DNA from 4 places in the Lysinibacillus sp. NPDC094177 genome. Region 3 is predicted to be linked to each of the others. Evidence: riboswitches for the same ligand, from Rfam matches in the RefSeq annotation. Region 3 holds a riboswitch; each other region holds the start of a gene.

Region 1 (4,342 bases), on a different contig from region 3:
AAGACATATCCTGATACGTAAAATGTAGGATCTTTTTCACACGCTTGAAGTATTTAAACAAACGTTCATTTGGATGCGCATTTGCTTTATATTCTTCGATAATGTCGGTGATAAGTGGTATGAGCTGTTCAGGCTCTAGCCCCTCAACAACTGGCTGGGCCGCATGTGCTGTACGACCAACCGGCTTAGCACCAATAAAAACATCAAATTTACTTTTACGATAAACAATTCCAATATCATCGAATACCGCTCGATAACACGCCATACCGCAGCCGTTAAAGCCAATATTTAATGTTTTCGGTAACGACATACCACCGAGCTTTGCTTGAATCTCTTCCGCATACGGAATCGAATCGTACTTTTCTCCGTAACAGAAGTCACAAGCCTTTAACGATAACACGTCGCCAAGTGGTGCTAGTAAAAAGCCAACTTCACGAAGCTTTGCGGTAATCTCTTCAGGTTCAGACGTTGGAATTTTCAAATGAATTTGATGGTCAGGTGTATACTCCATCGTTCCTTCCTCACCAACTACCTCAGCTAACGTCATCATTTGTTGAGGAGTAAAAAACTTATTGGCTACTCCTGGACTAACAGCTAATTCAAAAACGGATTCGATTTTTTGTTGAACGAGCTTAGGTGTTACTTTCACAGCGCTCGTTCCCTTCACCATTGCAAGAGCAGCTGTCGCCAATTCAAGTGACGATTTTTTAGGCTTTGGTTGTGGTGTAATAGCTAAACTGGGCTTAATACGATTGGCATTAGGATCAGTCGCAAAATCATTACGCGCTGCTCCTGTTTCTTGATTCATTGCCCATGGTTCATTTTCTTCCTTAAGTCGTTGATGTGGTCGTAACGGTTGTTTTTCTTCACCGAGTGTATATTTACGCTGATAACCACGTGGTGTAATCATTTTATTGTCGTAGAAGAATGTTGTTGAATTCCCGATAATAACTGTAGTTAACATGCCGATATCATGTTCAAGCATTTCTGCTAAAGTCGTCATCGTAATTTCCTGACGGTCACGATACGCGCTTTTCACTAGTCCAACCGGCGTATCAGGTGAACGATATTCTAATAAAATTCGTTGTGCCTCAACGATTTGTCTCGTACGTCGCCCACTTTTGGGGTTATAAAGAGCAATAACAAAATCCGCCATTGCTGCCGCTTCTACTCGCTTTGCAATTAAATTCCAAGGCGTTAAGTGATCACTTAAACTAATGGTACAGGCGTCATGCATAATCGGAGCACCTAGTAAACTTGCACACGAATTAATAGCAGAAATACCTGGAACAATTTCTACCTCGACACCAGTTGCTTCCGTCCAACCTAGCTCGATTAAAACCTCATACACTAATCCTGCCATTCCATATACACCAGCATCACCGCTGGAAATAACCGATACAACACTTCCAGCCTCCGCTTGACGCACAGCTTCCTGTGCTCGCGAAACTTCCTCTGTCATACCAGTACTAATAATCGACTTTGCGCTAACTAAATCCTGAATAAGTTCAACATAAGTTTTATAGCCTATGATCATATCACTTTGTTGTAGTGCCTCCACAGCACGATTCGTAATATGTTTAAAATCTCCAGGCCCAAAGCCAACTACGAAAATCTTACCTTTTTGCGCCATTTTGTTACCCCTCTTTCACCTTTTCAATACCTTTTATGGCTGTTGTCTGTGCTGTACGTTGTAACGAACCTTCACGCAATGTAAAGACATGCTCATTATGTAACGATTCATGATTTAAATCTTGCACAAGTGCCTTCGCATGCTCCGTTGTCGGCACGCGATACCAATTCCCCTGAGGATAAGCAATGACAACACAAGCATCCTTACACCTACCATTACATCGAGTCCTCGTTGTATGTATTTCTTTATCAAGTGCCAGCAACTGTATTTCATCACGGATTGCCTGTGTAATGTCCTCCGCATCTTTTTTCATACAGCTACTACCATTACAAATAAAAAGATGTGTTTTCATCCCCTCTAAATTCCAAGTTGTCATAGTCGTTCTCCCCTCATTTGCTTTTAGGAAAAAGAAAAACCTTTACTCTAGACGAAGAGTAAAGGTTTAGTAGAAGCCAATTAAAAACGAATATATAAGGGTACTCGCTTTCGCTTCAACTTCTCCCTCCGAAAAGTTTGCATGCAGCATCACATAAGCAGGTTTCCTGACTTAAGCTTCTTTTTACTTTCGCACCTTCCCATTTTTTATATGGTGGCCTTTGCGATTTCATCAGCTATTACAGTAGCGGGGGCTGTATCGGATTTTCACCGAATTCCCTATTATCTTGAAAATATTCAAGCACTTATGGACGTTTTATATGAATTTAGTTTTAACTTCTTTCAGCAAGTATCCAAACATCCGCTGAAAGAAGTTAAAGCCTCCGGCGGATGTCACAAAATCGGAAAGGAGTTCAATAAAGGATGTTAGCCTAAGATCATCGCATCCATGCGATAACGGCTAACTGACCTGCATCACGCAGGCCTAAGCACAAAGCCGATTCCGGACGCAATTATGCGGCGGCATAATTGATTTTGATAAAACTGTTTCTATCATAGCTTATTTTTTTAAAATTTCAATATTTCTTTCTTAATTTGTGACATTTTTATTAATTATTTTTAGAAAAATGTGACATCCATTTTCTATTTATCCGAATTTTCGACATAGAGACTAAATTAAAAATTTTTTCACAAAAAGTATAGCATATTTATGGAAAACCATGTTACACTTTGTCGTGAAATCTCACAACTTCATCTTTTTTCGGTGCGAATTGTTCAGCATTTCGCTTAAAAGGGAAGCCGGTTCAAATCCGGCGCGGTCCCGCCACTGTACTAGGGAGTTTTATAGATAATGTCACTGTCCAAAGGATGGGAAGGCCTATAAAACGTTGAACTAAAGCCAGGAGACCTGCCGAAAAATATGTGATCGTTTCAACCTACGAGGATGGGTGTGCGGCTTAGCAGATTAGAACTTATTTACTTTTTTAGCTATGCACTTTTCCCCCAAAGGGAGAAGTGCTTTTTTTCATTCAGAAGAGACTCCATCTCAAGGTAGTAGATGAGTACAGATATGGTTCCAACTGGACCAAAACACCTACTGAATGAAAAAAACTCCGGCGGATGTCACGGATTTTGAAAGGAATGAATTGTGCTTGCACAATTCAAAATTCGGACGCAATTACGCCAAGGCGAAATTATATTGATCGCATACTAATTCGAATAATTTTAATGTGAGGAGGAGAGATTTTTGAAACTCTCAGGTTGGAAGCTTAGTTATTTCTTATTGGCATTTTTATTCGTGCCAGATCGTGCATTTGCGATGCATATTATGGAGGGCTTTTTGCCAATCGAATGGGCAATTTTTTGGTGGGTCGTATCAATTCCATTTATTATTTTAGGATTACGTTCTATTCGAAAAACAATTGATGAAAATCCTGAAACAAAAATGATATTAGGTCTTTCGGGTGCCTTTGCCTTTGTGCTATCAGCTTTAAAAATACCTTCTGTAACAGGAAGTTGCTCACACCCAACAGGAGTTGGGCTTGGGACAGTTCTTTTTGGACCATTAGCGATGAGTGTTATCGGGACAATCGTATTATTATTCCAAGCTTTACTTTTAGCTCATGGTGGACTTACAACTTTAGGTGCTAATGCCTTTTCTATGGCAATTGCTGGTCCTATTATTGCTTATTATGTTTTTAAGGGCTCTCAAAAAATGGGGTTATCATTTTCAGTAGCTGTATTCTTAGCAGCGATGCTTGGTGATTTAGGTACATATGTTGTCACTTCTGTACAATTAGCACTTGCCTTCCCTTCTGAGGTCGGAGGCTTTATGGCTTCATTCACAAAGTTTGCTGGTATTTTTGCATTAACGCAAATTCCTCTTGCTGTTAGTGAAGGAATTTTAACAGTGATCGTTATGAACTTCCTGAAAAAATACAATGTCAGTGAATTAAAAGCTTTACGTGTTTTTTCAGCAAAGGAGGCTCACTAACATGAAAAAAAACTTACTGCTCTTAGCAATTGTTGTGTTACTAGCAATCGTTCCCCTATTTATTCAAAAAGGTGCAGAATTCGGAGGTGCTGATGGCGAAGCGGAAGCAGCGATTAGTGAAATAGATGCAAGCTACGAGCCATGGTTTGAAAGCTTATGGGAGCCACCAAGTGGTGAAATTGAAAGCTTATTATTCGCACTACAAGCTGCTATTGGCGCTGGATTTATCGGCTATTTCATCGGCTTAATGCGCGGCAAACATAAAGAAGGTTAAACGCTATGTTACTCATTGATAAGTATGCTTATATGAACAAACTAGCGACTGTTCATCCGCTAGAAAA
Region 2 (4,342 bases), on a different contig from region 3:
CGTCTCCTCAGGTACATCTAAAGCAAGTAAAATAAGTGCGCTGCCAATACCTGTTCGATCTTTCCCGACAGCGCAATGATGAACAAGCCCTAAATTTTCAGGGTGTTGAATCGTTGCCATTAACTCCTTGAACGAGGCATTATTAAAAGGCATTTGTGCGTAAAATTCTCGGAATATCTCTGGGCTTACAACCTTATAAAAATCTTTCCCACCAGTATTTGTAGGCATCTCAAAAGCATGATTTCCCTTTGCTGGTATTTGAATATTCTTGGCATACGGGAATACCGGATTAGGATTAGTTTGAGCCTCATGGTTGTCTCGATAATCAAAAATTGTTTTCACACCTAGTGTTTCAAAAAGCTCCTTATCTGCTTTCGTCATTTTACCAAGCGCTGCTGAACGATAAATCAAACCATTCTTAACAGCACGCCCATCTCTCGACTTATAACCACCCATATCACGGAAATTATAGACTGCCTCAAACGGAATAATCTTCATATCAAACTGTTTCACTCACTGCACCTCCCTCTGTTAGCAAGCATTCTTATCTCTATTTTATAGAACAATTCGATATAATACCAATATTCACACTAGGAAATGTCATCACTACTTAGAGCTTTAAAGGTATTTATTTGAGCGCTTCTTTGTCGGAGCGGAGCGGGTGGCCATATTATCTGATCACCTCTCACTCTCACCGAAGTAGAGCAGTTATCCACTCTTCCCGATCACTTTTCCTTCCAAGCGGAGCGGGGTCAAGGAATCTTCACAGTGAAGTGTTCACACTACCAGAGTAATTACCTAGTTAAAAAAGCTGCCCTTTAAAGGACAGCTCCAAAATTCTATTTTTCCATATAGACTATTTAAATAACTCAGGGTATGCGGCTTTTGCTATTAACTCAACAGCTTCGCCAATACGTGGACCTGGGCGGTTCGAAATATCAGTATCTATATAGTAAACTGCTTTATTTTGAATGGCAGTGATTGAATTCCATCCATCACGAGAAAGGATTTCTGCCGCTGGGTCTTTCACATAGTTTACTGTTGTTAAGATGACTTCTGGGTTTTTCGCAATGACATCTTCCTCAGATACCTTTGCCCAGTTTTGGAGATCAGCAAAAACGTTCTTTACATTTGCAGCATTTAAAATCTCTTGTTGGAACGTACCAGAACCTGGTGTATATAAGTCTGGCTTTGGACTAATTTCTAAGTAGATATTTTTCGGTTCTTTCACATCTTTGACTTTCGCTTGGACTTCCGCAATTTTAGCTTTAATATCTTTATCTAACTTGTCGCCTTTATCTTTGATTCCCATTACCGTTGCGATTTGTTGGATATCCCCGTAAACATCATCAAATGATTTAGCTGATTGAATGGCAAACACTTTAATACCGGCAGCTTCGAGACCTTTTAAGGCATTTAAATTTTCATCATCGCCTCCAGTCGTATAAGCAATAACGACATCTGGCTTTAACGCTAAAATACGCTCACTATTGAATTTTACAGTATCAGAAACACGCTCAATTTTTTGAGCTTCTTCTGGATACGAATCATACTCAGTTGCACCAACGATTTTATCACCCACACCTAAAGCAAATAAAATTTCTGTATTACTCGGCTGTAATGAAACAATAGTTTTAGGTACGGCATCAAACTCTACTTCTACGCCACGGTCATCCTTAACTTTATAGCTAGTTTTCTCTACTTGTTGATTTTCCTTAGAAACAGCATCTTTATTAGTATCCTCTTTCGCACCACAGCCAACTAATACAAGTGCCAGCATCAACACAGAAAGCCATTGAAGTTTAAACATTTTTTTCATTTCATTGATTCTCCTTTTTCTTTTTCATCGGGTATGACTTACTAATAAACGGTATTTCGGCAATACCAGCATGCCGATTCATATAGACAGCCATTACAAAAAAAACATTGGCTAGCAATCCTAAATAATCAAAAAGAATAGCTGGTACTTCTCGTTCTTCAGATACTTTGTGCAAAATGCGATATGATTTTTTCGCCTCACTACGGCATAAATGTAATGCAGTGGCAGCCTCTGTTCCTTGAGGTAATACAAAGTTCTGTATTTCTTCCTTAACATGACTAACATAGAAATCATAGCGATTACTTAGCCAAGTTAAATCATCTTCGGTTACCGCTAATTTACCTCGGACTGAGCCATTTACATGGTAAGCCATTGGCAAAATGGCTAATAAATCATCCGCTACTACCTCTAACGTTTCTTTTTTCACCGCTGTCAAAGCGACGCCAATATGTGTTGTAAGGCTATCCGTTCGAATTTCAAAATCTACTGTTAATGCCTTTTCACGCATAAATGGATAACAAGAAAAACGTGCATCTTTTTTCAAATCTAAGTCCCCGCTTTCTTTCATGAAAAATTCTTACTTTATAAACACCCTTGGATCTCATCAGGTGAATTAATAAGTGCACATAAAAAAACGCTGTTCCCACTCCTAAGGAAACAACGAAAATAACATAAATAGTGTGTCGTATAGACACGTCATAGCCTATGTATTTGCCGCATATTCTCCTAGCTTCCGAAGAGTTATCTATACGTTCAAACAAAGGTCGGTCTCCTGGCTTGTACAGTTTATTCAATCACGTTGTGAGTCATAAAAAAACCTTCCCATCAAATAATTCGACAGTGGTATATCTTTATGATTCCTGTACTTACAGTTGCGGAAACAGCTTCGGTTTTTCACCGAATTCCCGATTATGCTATAGTTTAGCACCCTTATTCTGCAAGAATTATTCACTTGTAAAGCAGTTTAACATATATTGATAGGAAAAAATAGCTTTGAAATGAACGGAAAACAAATGAATATGAACAATAGTAAGCCCTTTTTCTACAAAGCTATACAAAAACATTCTCTATTCTGATTTCAATGAGAGTTAAAGTTATGGCTCTTCACAATATGTACTTGACTGCACATTCCATGTAGGAGGAAGCTTTCCGTAAATTTAGTCTAATCCTCCCTCCATATACTTTCATCGACCAACTTTTTTAATCAAAAACGGATTTTAGTATTGATCCAAGGTTTTATAAGATTCTTTCAATAGCTCGCTCAATATCAAGCTGTGAATCTGTAGGTTCGAAGCGGGCAACTGTTTTACCATTTGTATCTATTAAAAATTTTGTAAAGTTCCAGCGAATATTACGACCGTCTAAAAAACTAGGTGCAATTTGGATAATTGCTTCTGCCAGCATTTTTTCCTGCATACTTGCCTTGCCGAATTCGCGATAGTCTATCTCGTGCTTTAAATAATTGAATAATGGGTGTGTCGCATCTCCATTGACCTGCACCAATTCAAAAATTGGGAATGTTACACCATAGTTGATTTTACAAAGTTGTGTAGTTTGTTCGCCATCTTCAGGATTTTGATTATCAAATTGATCACAAGGAAAACCTAATACAACAAAATTATCTTTCTCATATTTGCCATACATTTTTTGTAAGTCTTCGAATTGATATGTAAAACGGCACTTGTTTGCTGTATTAACAATTAACAGCGTTTTTCCTCGATAAGTTTCCATTGATAATATTTCACCATTTGGCTTCTTTACTAAATAATTATAAATACTCATTATTTAACTCCTTTTACTTTTTCATATATTATCAGGTGTGTTATTAACCATTTTGAAGACAGCATTTTCCGCTAAGGGCATCAAAAAAAATCCTATTATCGGTCAATAATAAACCTATTTTTTCCTAATCAACACGCCTGGATATATTATAAACTAATTCTCTATTAACGAAAGAATTTTCATAAAAAAATAGCCATTCCACGAGTTTTAATGGATGGCTTTCATATATTTTCTTTTGCATTTAACATCTTGTTCTTCATCAATTAAACGCTCCGCAATTTTTAGTAGCTTCGGGTCTTTCGTCTCATCGAATAGCTTTTTAAAGGATACAATAATATCATAGCGTATTAATGTCGGGTGCTTTTCATCTAAGCATATTTGAAATCTTTTCGCCAAATATGAAACGACTAAATCTCTTTGTACCTGCCCTGCTAAGCCTATTTTCCAAATTGCCTGCAAAGTATGCCTCGCAGTTACTGTTTTTTCATCATACGTTACTGCCCAAATCTTTAAAAAGTCCTCCAAAACCCTTTCTTCAGGATCACTTTTTGCTGCCAATGCGCATAAAAATTGTGCAGCACTTGCACGCACATGTCCATTTTTGTATGTAAGTGCCTGAACAAGTTGTTCCCAAACTGAATATGTCCAATCAACTGGTTCCTGCATAATTTTCATTAATTCTTCATATGATTTGTATTGAATATCACGGTCACGCTCTGTTAAATTACTAAAAAGTTGCAA
Region 3 (4,342 bases):
CATTGTAAGAGCTACTATTTTTACCATCTATTAATATAGTGCCTGCAGTTGCTGGTAGTATACCACTTATTACTTTTAACAGTGTAGATTTCCCACTACCATTCGGCCCTAAAATCCCTAGTATTTTTCCTTTATTAACAGAAAAACTTATATCCTGGACGATCGGTACATCTTCATAGCCACCAGAAAGATGTTCAACAACAATCATGCCCGTACCCCCTTGCCTCTACGTTGCTTATAAAAAATATAGGAAAAAACGGGCGCCCCAATAAATGCAGTAATTACACCAATCGGTAGCTCTCTTGGCATAATAATTGTTCGTGCTACTAAATCACAAATAATCAGTAATGTTGCACCATTTAAAAATGATAATGGCAATAAATGACGGTGATCTGAACCCCAAACCATTCTCGTCATATGAGGAACTACTAAACCAACAAAGCCAATCGTTCCAGAAACAGCTACCGCAGCTCCTGTCAACATTGATCCACCCACTAAAATAATATATTTACTGCGCTTAACATTGACACCTAAATACTTTGCGCGTTCTTCTCCATATAACAGAACGTTTAACTCGCGTCTTTGTGTCCAAAGCATAATTGAGCCAATTATCACAAACGGAATAATCATTTGAACAAAAGGCCAACCCCGCATCGATACTGAGCCGAGTAGCCATCCGATAACTTGCCGTAGCTCTTCACCAGATAATGCAATCATTAACGAAATCAAGGAACCTAAAAATGAACTAAATATAACCCCTGTTAATATAAGAGTTTCCATTTTTAGCGAGCGGTCTACTATTCTAGCAAAACCCATGACAGCTACCATCGTTAATATGGCACCTATCATACTAAAGGTCGGTAACGTAAAATGGCCGACTACAGGTATGGATATACTAAAGAAAATCGTCATAACTGCACCAACTGATGCACCAGAGGAAACACCTAACGTATAAGGATCAGCCAAAGGGTTTTTTAATAAACCTTGAAAAGCTGCCCCTGCAATAGCAAGTGATGCCCCTACAAGCCCTGCCAGCAAAACTCTAGGTAACCGAATCTTCCATAAAATATTGGCAGCTGTTTCATCAGCCGCCTTATTCCACAATACTTCTAGTGGAATATGAACCGAGCCTATCGCTACACCACACCAGATGCTAATGACTAGAAGCGTAATCGCTGTTATATAGGCTACAATTGATTTACTCATTTAAACGCCTCTGGGTAGACGGCCTTCGCTAATTCCTCAAGACCATCTGCTAATCGAGGACCTTGACGACTTGTCGTGTTTTCATCCACTTGTACAATAGCTTTATTTTTTACGGCCGTAATTGTCTCAAAGCCTGGACGTTTTGGAATTTTCGTTAAAATATCAGGTACATAATTATATGCCACTACAATGACATCTGGATTTTTCGCGATAATTTGTTCTGCATCAATTTTATACCAGCTATTTGAATCCGCTGCCACATTTTCGGCATGAATCATTTCTAGCATTTCATTCATAAATGTACCTTTACCAGCTGTATAAATTTCTGGCTCATCAGACGACTCTACAAAGACTTTCTTTGGTTCAACACCCTCAAGTTTTGTTTCAACTTCTTTAACTTTTGCCTTCATATTTGCGACAATTTTTTTAGCTTCTTCTAATTTTCCTGTTGCACGACCAAGCTGTTCAATCGTTGTGTATGTTTCATCAAAGTTTTTGGCATCCGCTACAACAAATACTTTCACACCTGCAGCCTCAAGCTGTTCAATTGCTCCTTTTGAATTCCCCATACCCGATGCATGTGCAAAAACGATATCTGGTGTTAAAGCAATAATTTGTTCGATATTATAATCCATACCGCCGACCTTTTCTTTTTTAGTTGCCTCTGAAGGATAATCGTCATTATCTGTTACACCAACTATTTCATTATTTAGGCCAAGGCTAAATAATATTTCTGTGTTACTCGGAATGAGAGAGACAATCTTTTCAGGAGGCGCCTCAAGCGTAATATCCTTACCAGTAGCATCCGTTATCTTCATTGGGAATGTTGCTTGATCTACTTTTGTTGTCTCTTGTTGCTCAGAAGATGACGGCTTTTCATTTGTCGCCTCTTTAGTATTACATGCAGCCAGCAAGCCAATAGCTAAAAATGCTGATAATCCTATTTTCCAAATTTTTTTCATGTGAATGAATCCCCCTTAGTCTATCTGTGCATATAGTTAATGACTTGTTTTCCTGATTTATCGATATACTTTAGTTTTTCTCGCCCAAGGTTGTGGGTTTATCACCCAACATTGTGAGATTATCATCCACTCTTTCAAATTTATCGACATTTATCTTACAAAACAAATACCCCTCATCATAAAAAATGAGGGGGTCAAATCTGCACAAAAATACATATACAAAATCCACCATCCTATCCTCGTAGGCTACAACGTGTTTTCTATAAAGGCAGGTCTCCTGGCTTGTGCTCCTTACGCTTTTTCAAGCCTTCCCGAAATTTTCAGTGGCGCAGATTGAAAAAACTCACACATACAGTGGCGGGACCGCATCGGAATTACACCGATTTCCCTTTTCACTTTACATAAGTAAAGAACCTTTATAATATTCAGTTGATTTCATTATACATGAAAATCAAAAAAGTCGCCCCCATTCGAGACGACCTCTAATCAATTAAACTATGTCTGAGAAATACTGTACGGTTTTCATTGGTGCACCCATTTCTCGCAATGCCCATGTGCTCTCTAAATAAATATCTGCTAGCTTCTCATATTTGCCGCCGAATCTTTGCGCCCATTCAACCGCTACAACACTTTCATATAAATGTGCCATTTTCTCTGCGACCTTTTTTGCCTCAAACGTTTTCGTCGCATCATCTAAACGGCTAAATGTTTGCAAAGTTGAATCTAGTTTAGATAATTGCTTCACTACATTTTCGACTAATGGACTGTCAGCTAGTTTTTCTAGACGTCCCTCCATGACACGAACAAACATTTCGTGCACATGAAACTTTTCAACTAAACGAATGAGCTCTAAAGCTAAAATATTCGCTGTCCCCTCCCACACAGTAAGTACCTGTGCATCTCTTAATAACCGAGGTGTAACAAAATCTTCAATATAGCCGTTTCCGCCATGTAATTCAATTGCTTCACTAGCATAATGTACAGCTTGCTCTGCCGTTTCTTTTTTCATGATCGCAATATACAAGCGATTTAAAATGATGTCCTCTTTATTCCCCTGTCCACTAGTTACCTTATCGTACAGCTGAATAAGATCAAAAACCGTAGCAACTTCCACATGAAGCTTGGCAGCGAATTTCCCTAGTGTATCCTGAATCATAGGGTATTGCGTTAAAGGCTTACCAAATGCATGACGATTTGTCACATAGTGCTTCGCCTCTAAATATCCGCGGCGCATAATGCCTATAGAAGCAACCGCATTGCAAATTCTTGATAAATTAAGCGCCTCCAGCATATAATAAATTCCTTTATTTGGATCACCCACAACGTAAGCTAGCGCACCATCAAATTCCACCTCACCTGAAGGTACTGCTTTAACACCCAGTTTATCCTTTAAACGTCGAATGCGAAGGTTATTAACAGTGCCATCTTCATTTCGCCATGGAACTGCAAATAATGTTAAGCCCTTTGAACCTGCCTGAGCTCCTTCCATGCGTGCCAATACCATGGCTACCCCACACATTCCTGCGTTAGACGCGAAATATTTCTCACCATATAAACGATACTGATCGCCGTCCTGTCTTGCCTCTACAACATTCGCACCAACATCTGAGCCACCTTGACGCTCCGTTAAAAAAGTAGCCCCCTCATATAGCTCTGTCTCTCCTGTTGCACAAACATGTGGTAAAAAGCGCTCCTTCACCTCATCACTTGCATAATGATCAAGTAAAAAAGCCGTTGCCATTGTTAAAGTAACAGGACAGTAAAAGCCTGGCTCCGTATGTGATAATAAATAACCTTGAGCAAAGCTATAAACATAGTTGCCCTTCCTACCTAATTGCGGAATATCCTTATGCACATAGCCAACAATGCCGGTATTATACGTCTCTTCAATTGTTCTTTTATAGCCATCATTGACCCAAACCTCTGACACTTCTTCACCATAAGCATTATACCTTTGTAATCGAGGTTCACCCTCTCTATCCGTATGTTTGGCTCTCATATCAATCTCTCCTGCACAAAGCTCACCGAAATCTGTTAGCTCACGTGTTGCATATTCCACAAACTCTTTATCTAGCATCATTTCTAAAACTTTATGAAGTGTATCATTATCTTTAAAAAAGTTTGTTGTTTTCATTTCTTCCTGCTGTAAAACCTTCATGCTATCTCACCTCTTG
Region 4 (4,342 bases), on a different contig from region 3:
TGTAAATTATGTTTCCCTTCCGTAACTAGCTCTAATTCTCCAGATTCCAGGTTGACGATGGCAATTTGAGAAAATTGCTCCATATCAACAAACCCAGCAGCATCTGATTTATATTTCATCTTTTCTACTTCAAGTGGTTTTAGTTCTTTGTCATCTTTCTTATCATTTTCAGCTTTATCATAAATGCTGTCATTTTTTCCTAACTTTATTGAGAAAGCTATATTTTTACCACATGGAGACCATACAGGTGATGTCGCACCGTTTTTACAATTAGTAAGTTGTTTCGCTTCCCCACCTGCTTTTGAAAGCACAAAAATTTGTGGCTTGCCATGTCTCGTTGATACAAATGCGATTTTACTGCCATCTGGAGACCATACAGGTGAATTCGTTTTATCTTCACCAAATGTCCATTGTTGAGGATTTTTTTCATTTAAGTTTATGTAAAATAAATTAGACATGTAGTCCTTTTTCTTCTCATCAATACGAGTCTCTACATACACAACTTCTGTTCCGTCAGGTGATACTTGTGGATCTGCCACGGATTTTAATTGGTATAGATCTTCTGGTTTTATCCCTTGTTTCGATGTCATATTTTATATCCCCTTTGCGCCGAAATTTCATTACTTAGTAGAATATTTCGACGCCCTAAGTATTATTCCTGCTTTCAAAGGAGAAATTGTTTTTTTATCCCAGAGAGGATTTTACAATAGCATGTAGTACAATTAAAAAACCGTAGCTGCTTCGCAATAATTACCAAGAGCTACGGACATCATTTATTTCAAAGATTGATTTTGGGATAAGTGGTTGTGTACGCATTTGAGTAACGACATAAGCATTTTATCGGGTAGAACGAGATGCTGATGAAGCGGCTCTTCGGACACACCCTGGTAAGCACTCAGTCAGTACGGAAATCACACTCCCGTTATGATGGTCTTATTTTTTAACATTTCCCAATAATCCGCAGAATTTGTTCTGCGATAAAATTTATAAAAAGGTTCATTCGGACGTGCACGTTCCTTATAGAGCTCAATGATTTGCTTTAAAAAACCTTCAATATGCTCCACTTCTACTCTTTTTGCAAACAGAGTCCCGGCTTGTGCATTTGGACCCATTGGCACTGCCCCTAAATAGACATCAAAGCTATCCTTTTGGTAGACAAGCCCAATATCATCATAAACCGCAATATAACAGGCAGAGGCACAACCATTTACGTTTAAACGTAATCTTGTTGGGACAGTTATCCCTTCTAAAGAATGATATAGCTGTTCAGTAATTGGGGCTGCCTCCATCTTATCACCATCACAAAAATCACAAGCCTTCATAGCCACACTTGGCCCTTGCTTTGCCACATACAGACCAGCGTCTTGTAGCTCTTTAGTTGCATCTGTTACATCTACTGTTGGAATTGATAATATTATACTGTAAGATGCGGAGTATTTGATTGCACCAGTTTCTCCTACAACCTTTGCAATTGTTTGAAATTGTGCCGGAGAATAATGCTTATTAATAATACCTGGGCTTACGGCAAGACGGGTAAAATCTCCATTATTGTTTAGTTTTGCAAATGTTTTGTCGGGTATATTTTTACGAAATGCATTCATAAATAATTCTCCTTATGAAAAGAGGGCTAGCAAAACGCTAGCCCCATATTTTTTCTAGTTTTCAAAGTTATCCGGATAGAAGCCTTTCGCCAAAATTTGAATAGCTTCTGCAACACGAACTCCTTCTGACGCGGCAGAAAGCGGTAAAATCACAAAGCGTTCATTTTTTACTGCTTCCGTTTCTTTTAAGGCTGGATCATTTTTCAAGAAATTTATTTTTTCTTCCGCCGTTGTTTCTCCATAATCAACGACAACAACAACTTCTGGATTTCGTTCTACTACATCCTCTTTTGACACCGTAGTCCATCCTGATTCCACATCACCAAAAATATTTTTACCGCCAGCAATAGTTACAAGCTCATTCATGAAGTTTTGTCCAGCAGTAAAGACATCTTTATCACCACTGTCAAACACTAAAACTCGTAGTTCTTTTTCATTTTGCGGTAATTTCGCACGGACAGCATCTACATCCTTTGTCATTTGTTTAATTAATGCTTCTCCACGATCCTCAACGCCGAAAATTTTTGCGATATTTCGAATATCTGTGAAAATATCTTCTAAAGTTGGTTTCGTCATATTTGAGGATGTATGTAAATAACTGTGAATACCTAATGCCTCAAGCTCTTCCTGTGTACCAACACCTTTCTCTCCAAAGGCGCTTTTCCAACCACCGTATAAAAAGTCTGCACCTGCATCAATTACTTGCTCCTTAGAAGGATACTTTTCAGCTATTACAGGCACTTTATCGTAGGCAGCTTGCAGGGGCTCATAAATTTTATCATCTAAGTATGCCGTCCCTACCATTGAATCTTCTAAACCTAAAGCCAGCATAATTTCTGTTACGTGTTGATTTAAGCTAATCGCTTTTTTAGGTGCTTCCTTATATACTTGTGTTGTTCCATTATTTTCAATTGTTACTTCTGTCGTTTCAGCTTGTGAAGGCTCTACCTTCTCACCTATTGCAGCAGATTCTGGTTTGTCCTTTGAGTTACACGCGCCTAGTACAGCGATCAATGCTATTGCAAAGACAAGCCATAAGTGTTTCCATTTCTTCATGTCCTCTTCTCCTTTGTTGTTAAATATATAGAAAGAAATCATTAGACTTCTGTGCTACCAAGTTAGTTTTCTAGAAAAGGGCATAAAAAAACCCCTTGTTTCCAAGAGGTTAGCATAGTGAAAGAAAGGTTCTTCAACCTGTTCACTATCCCCATCCTCGTGGTTTAAGTAAAAGAAAACTAATTGGCAGGTATCCTGGCTTAGGTTCATCATCTATACACCTTCACATAGCATAGCTACAGTGGCATTTCGTATAGACTCTCCATTACAGTTGCGGGACAGCATCGGATTTGCACCGATTTCCCTTTTAAGCAAATGACAAAGATCATTTGCACCAATAGGTCGTTTTTATTTTGTTGTAAATGATATTGCAAGATTAATAGATTCACAATCTCATAAAAATATCAAAAAATTATTATCATAAATATATTAACACTATTCAGACATAAATACTAACTATTTTTATACGAAATATTTTTCAATCCAATTCTGTTACAATGTTGATAGATGAAATAATAGAAACGAGGATTTTTTTATGCATGTAACAATTGGAGTACTCGCTCACGTTGACGCAGGAAAAACAACATTTTCTGAGCAGTTACTATTTCATACAAACAGTATTCAAGCCCGCGGGCGAGTAGATCACCAGGACACATTTCTAGATAATCATGAATTAGAGCGTCAGCGGGGCATTACAATTTTTGCGGAGCAAGGTCGCATGACGATTGGAAACGATACATATACGTTAATCGATACACCAGGACACGCCGATTTCTCCCCAGAGATGGAGCGCGCCATTCGAGTTATGGATTATGCCATTATTATTGTTAGTGCGGTTGAAGGAGTACAAGGTCATACAGAAACAGTGTGGCAACTGTTACGCCAATATCACGTCCCGACCTTTTTCTTTATCAACAAAATTGACCGTGAAGGGGCAGATGTTAAAGCCGTTATGGCACAGCTTCATAAGGATTGCTCTGAGGATGTACTACTCGTAAATGAACCGCTCCGTTCAGACTATGTTCCTTATTCGATGATGGAATGGCTTGCCGAACGTGATGAGCAGCTTCTAGATGCTTTTCTTAATGAGACATTGGATAGCGCAAGCTGCCTTTCTCATTTACAAACGATGATTAAACAGGAAATGGCCTTTTTGTGTTTTACTGGCTCAGCCTTAAAAGATATTGGGATAAAGGAATTCCTAGCACAGCTTCCCCTACTTACAAAGACACATTTTCATAACGATGCCCCGTTCCAAGGTGAAGTGTTTAAAATTCGTCATGATGGACATCAACGTTTAACTTTTTTAAAGGCCTTGCAAGGAACGTTACATGTGCGTGATGAATTTTCATTTGGAGATGTAACAGAAAAAGTGACTGAAATACGGCAATATAATGGTAGTCGTTATGAAAGCGCTCAAGAGGTCGAAGCTGGGGAAATTTTCGCAGTTAAAGGGATTAGTAAAGCTAACATCGGAGATATCATTGGTAATTCCGGTATCCCACAGCCCTATGAATTAGTACCAACATTACAGGCGAAAGTACAATATGAAGGTGATCAGCATATAAAGGAAATATTAAAGATTTTCCGCACACTCGAAGCAGAAGAACCATCATTACGTGTACTATGGCATGAAAAATTCCAAGAAATTCATGTTCATATTATGGGTGTCATCCAACTCGAGG

Evidence for each region. Region 3 has a riboswitch for cobalamin ahead of ACQKNC_RS17225 (ABC transporter substrate-binding protein). Riboswitches for the same ligand answer to the same signal wherever they lie in the genome.
Region 1: linked by a shared signal. The riboswitch ahead of ACQKNC_RS00750 ((2Fe-2S) ferredoxin domain-containing protein) and the one ahead of ACQKNC_RS17225 (ABC transporter substrate-binding protein) in region 3 are both predicted to bind cobalamin.
Region 2: linked by a shared signal. The riboswitch ahead of ACQKNC_RS12040 (ATP:cob(I)alamin adenosyltransferase) and the one ahead of ACQKNC_RS17225 (ABC transporter substrate-binding protein) in region 3 are both predicted to bind cobalamin.
Region 4: linked by a shared signal. The riboswitch ahead of ACQKNC_RS07585 (ABC transporter substrate-binding protein) and the one ahead of ACQKNC_RS17225 (ABC transporter substrate-binding protein) in region 3 are both predicted to bind cobalamin.

The regions. Positions count from the first base shown of each region.
Region 1 covers NZ_JBNNTW010000001.1:148,120-152,461, forward strand. Annotated here, with positions in the region: gene cobJ (precorrin-3B C(17)-methyltransferase) at 1-1,633, opposite strand, end outside; gene ACQKNC_RS00750 ((2Fe-2S) ferredoxin domain-containing protein) at 1,638-2,009, opposite strand; cobalamin riboswitch at 2,148-2,332, opposite strand; cobalamin riboswitch at 2,753-2,937, shown strand; gene ACQKNC_RS00755 (energy-coupling factor ABC transporter permease) at 3,255-4,001, shown strand; gene ACQKNC_RS00760 (energy-coupling factor ABC transporter substrate-binding protein) at 4,003-4,275, shown strand; gene cbiQ (cobalt ECF transporter T component CbiQ) at 4,281-4,342, shown strand, end outside.
Region 2 covers NZ_JBNNTW010000006.1:85,894-90,235, forward strand. Annotated here, with positions in the region: gene ACQKNC_RS12030 (tyrosine-protein phosphatase) at 1-513, opposite strand, end outside; gene ACQKNC_RS12035 (helical backbone metal receptor) at 857-1,819, opposite strand; gene ACQKNC_RS12040 (ATP:cob(I)alamin adenosyltransferase) at 1,821-2,363, opposite strand; cobalamin riboswitch at 2,565-2,767, opposite strand; gene ACQKNC_RS12045 (glutathione peroxidase) at 3,056-3,601, opposite strand; gene ACQKNC_RS12050 (hypothetical protein) at 3,809-4,342, opposite strand, start outside.
Region 3 covers NZ_JBNNTW010000011.1:89,334-93,675, reverse strand. Annotated here, with positions in the region: gene ACQKNC_RS17235 (adenosylcobinamide amidohydrolase) at 1-208, opposite strand, end outside; gene ACQKNC_RS17230 (FecCD family ABC transporter permease) at 205-1,206, opposite strand; gene ACQKNC_RS17225 (ABC transporter substrate-binding protein) at 1,203-2,168, opposite strand; cobalamin riboswitch at 2,419-2,601, opposite strand; gene ACQKNC_RS17220 (acyl-CoA dehydrogenase family protein) at 2,659-4,326, opposite strand; gene ACQKNC_RS17215 (class I adenylate-forming enzyme family protein) at 4,328-4,342, opposite strand, start outside.
Region 4 covers NZ_JBNNTW010000003.1:300,567-304,908, reverse strand. Annotated here, with positions in the region: gene ACQKNC_RS07595 (S9 family peptidase) at 1-590, opposite strand, end outside; gene ACQKNC_RS07590 (precorrin-3B methylase) at 912-1,601, opposite strand; gene ACQKNC_RS07585 (ABC transporter substrate-binding protein) at 1,656-2,657, opposite strand; cobalamin riboswitch at 2,826-3,011, opposite strand; gene ACQKNC_RS07580 (GTP-binding protein) at 3,193-4,342, shown strand, end outside.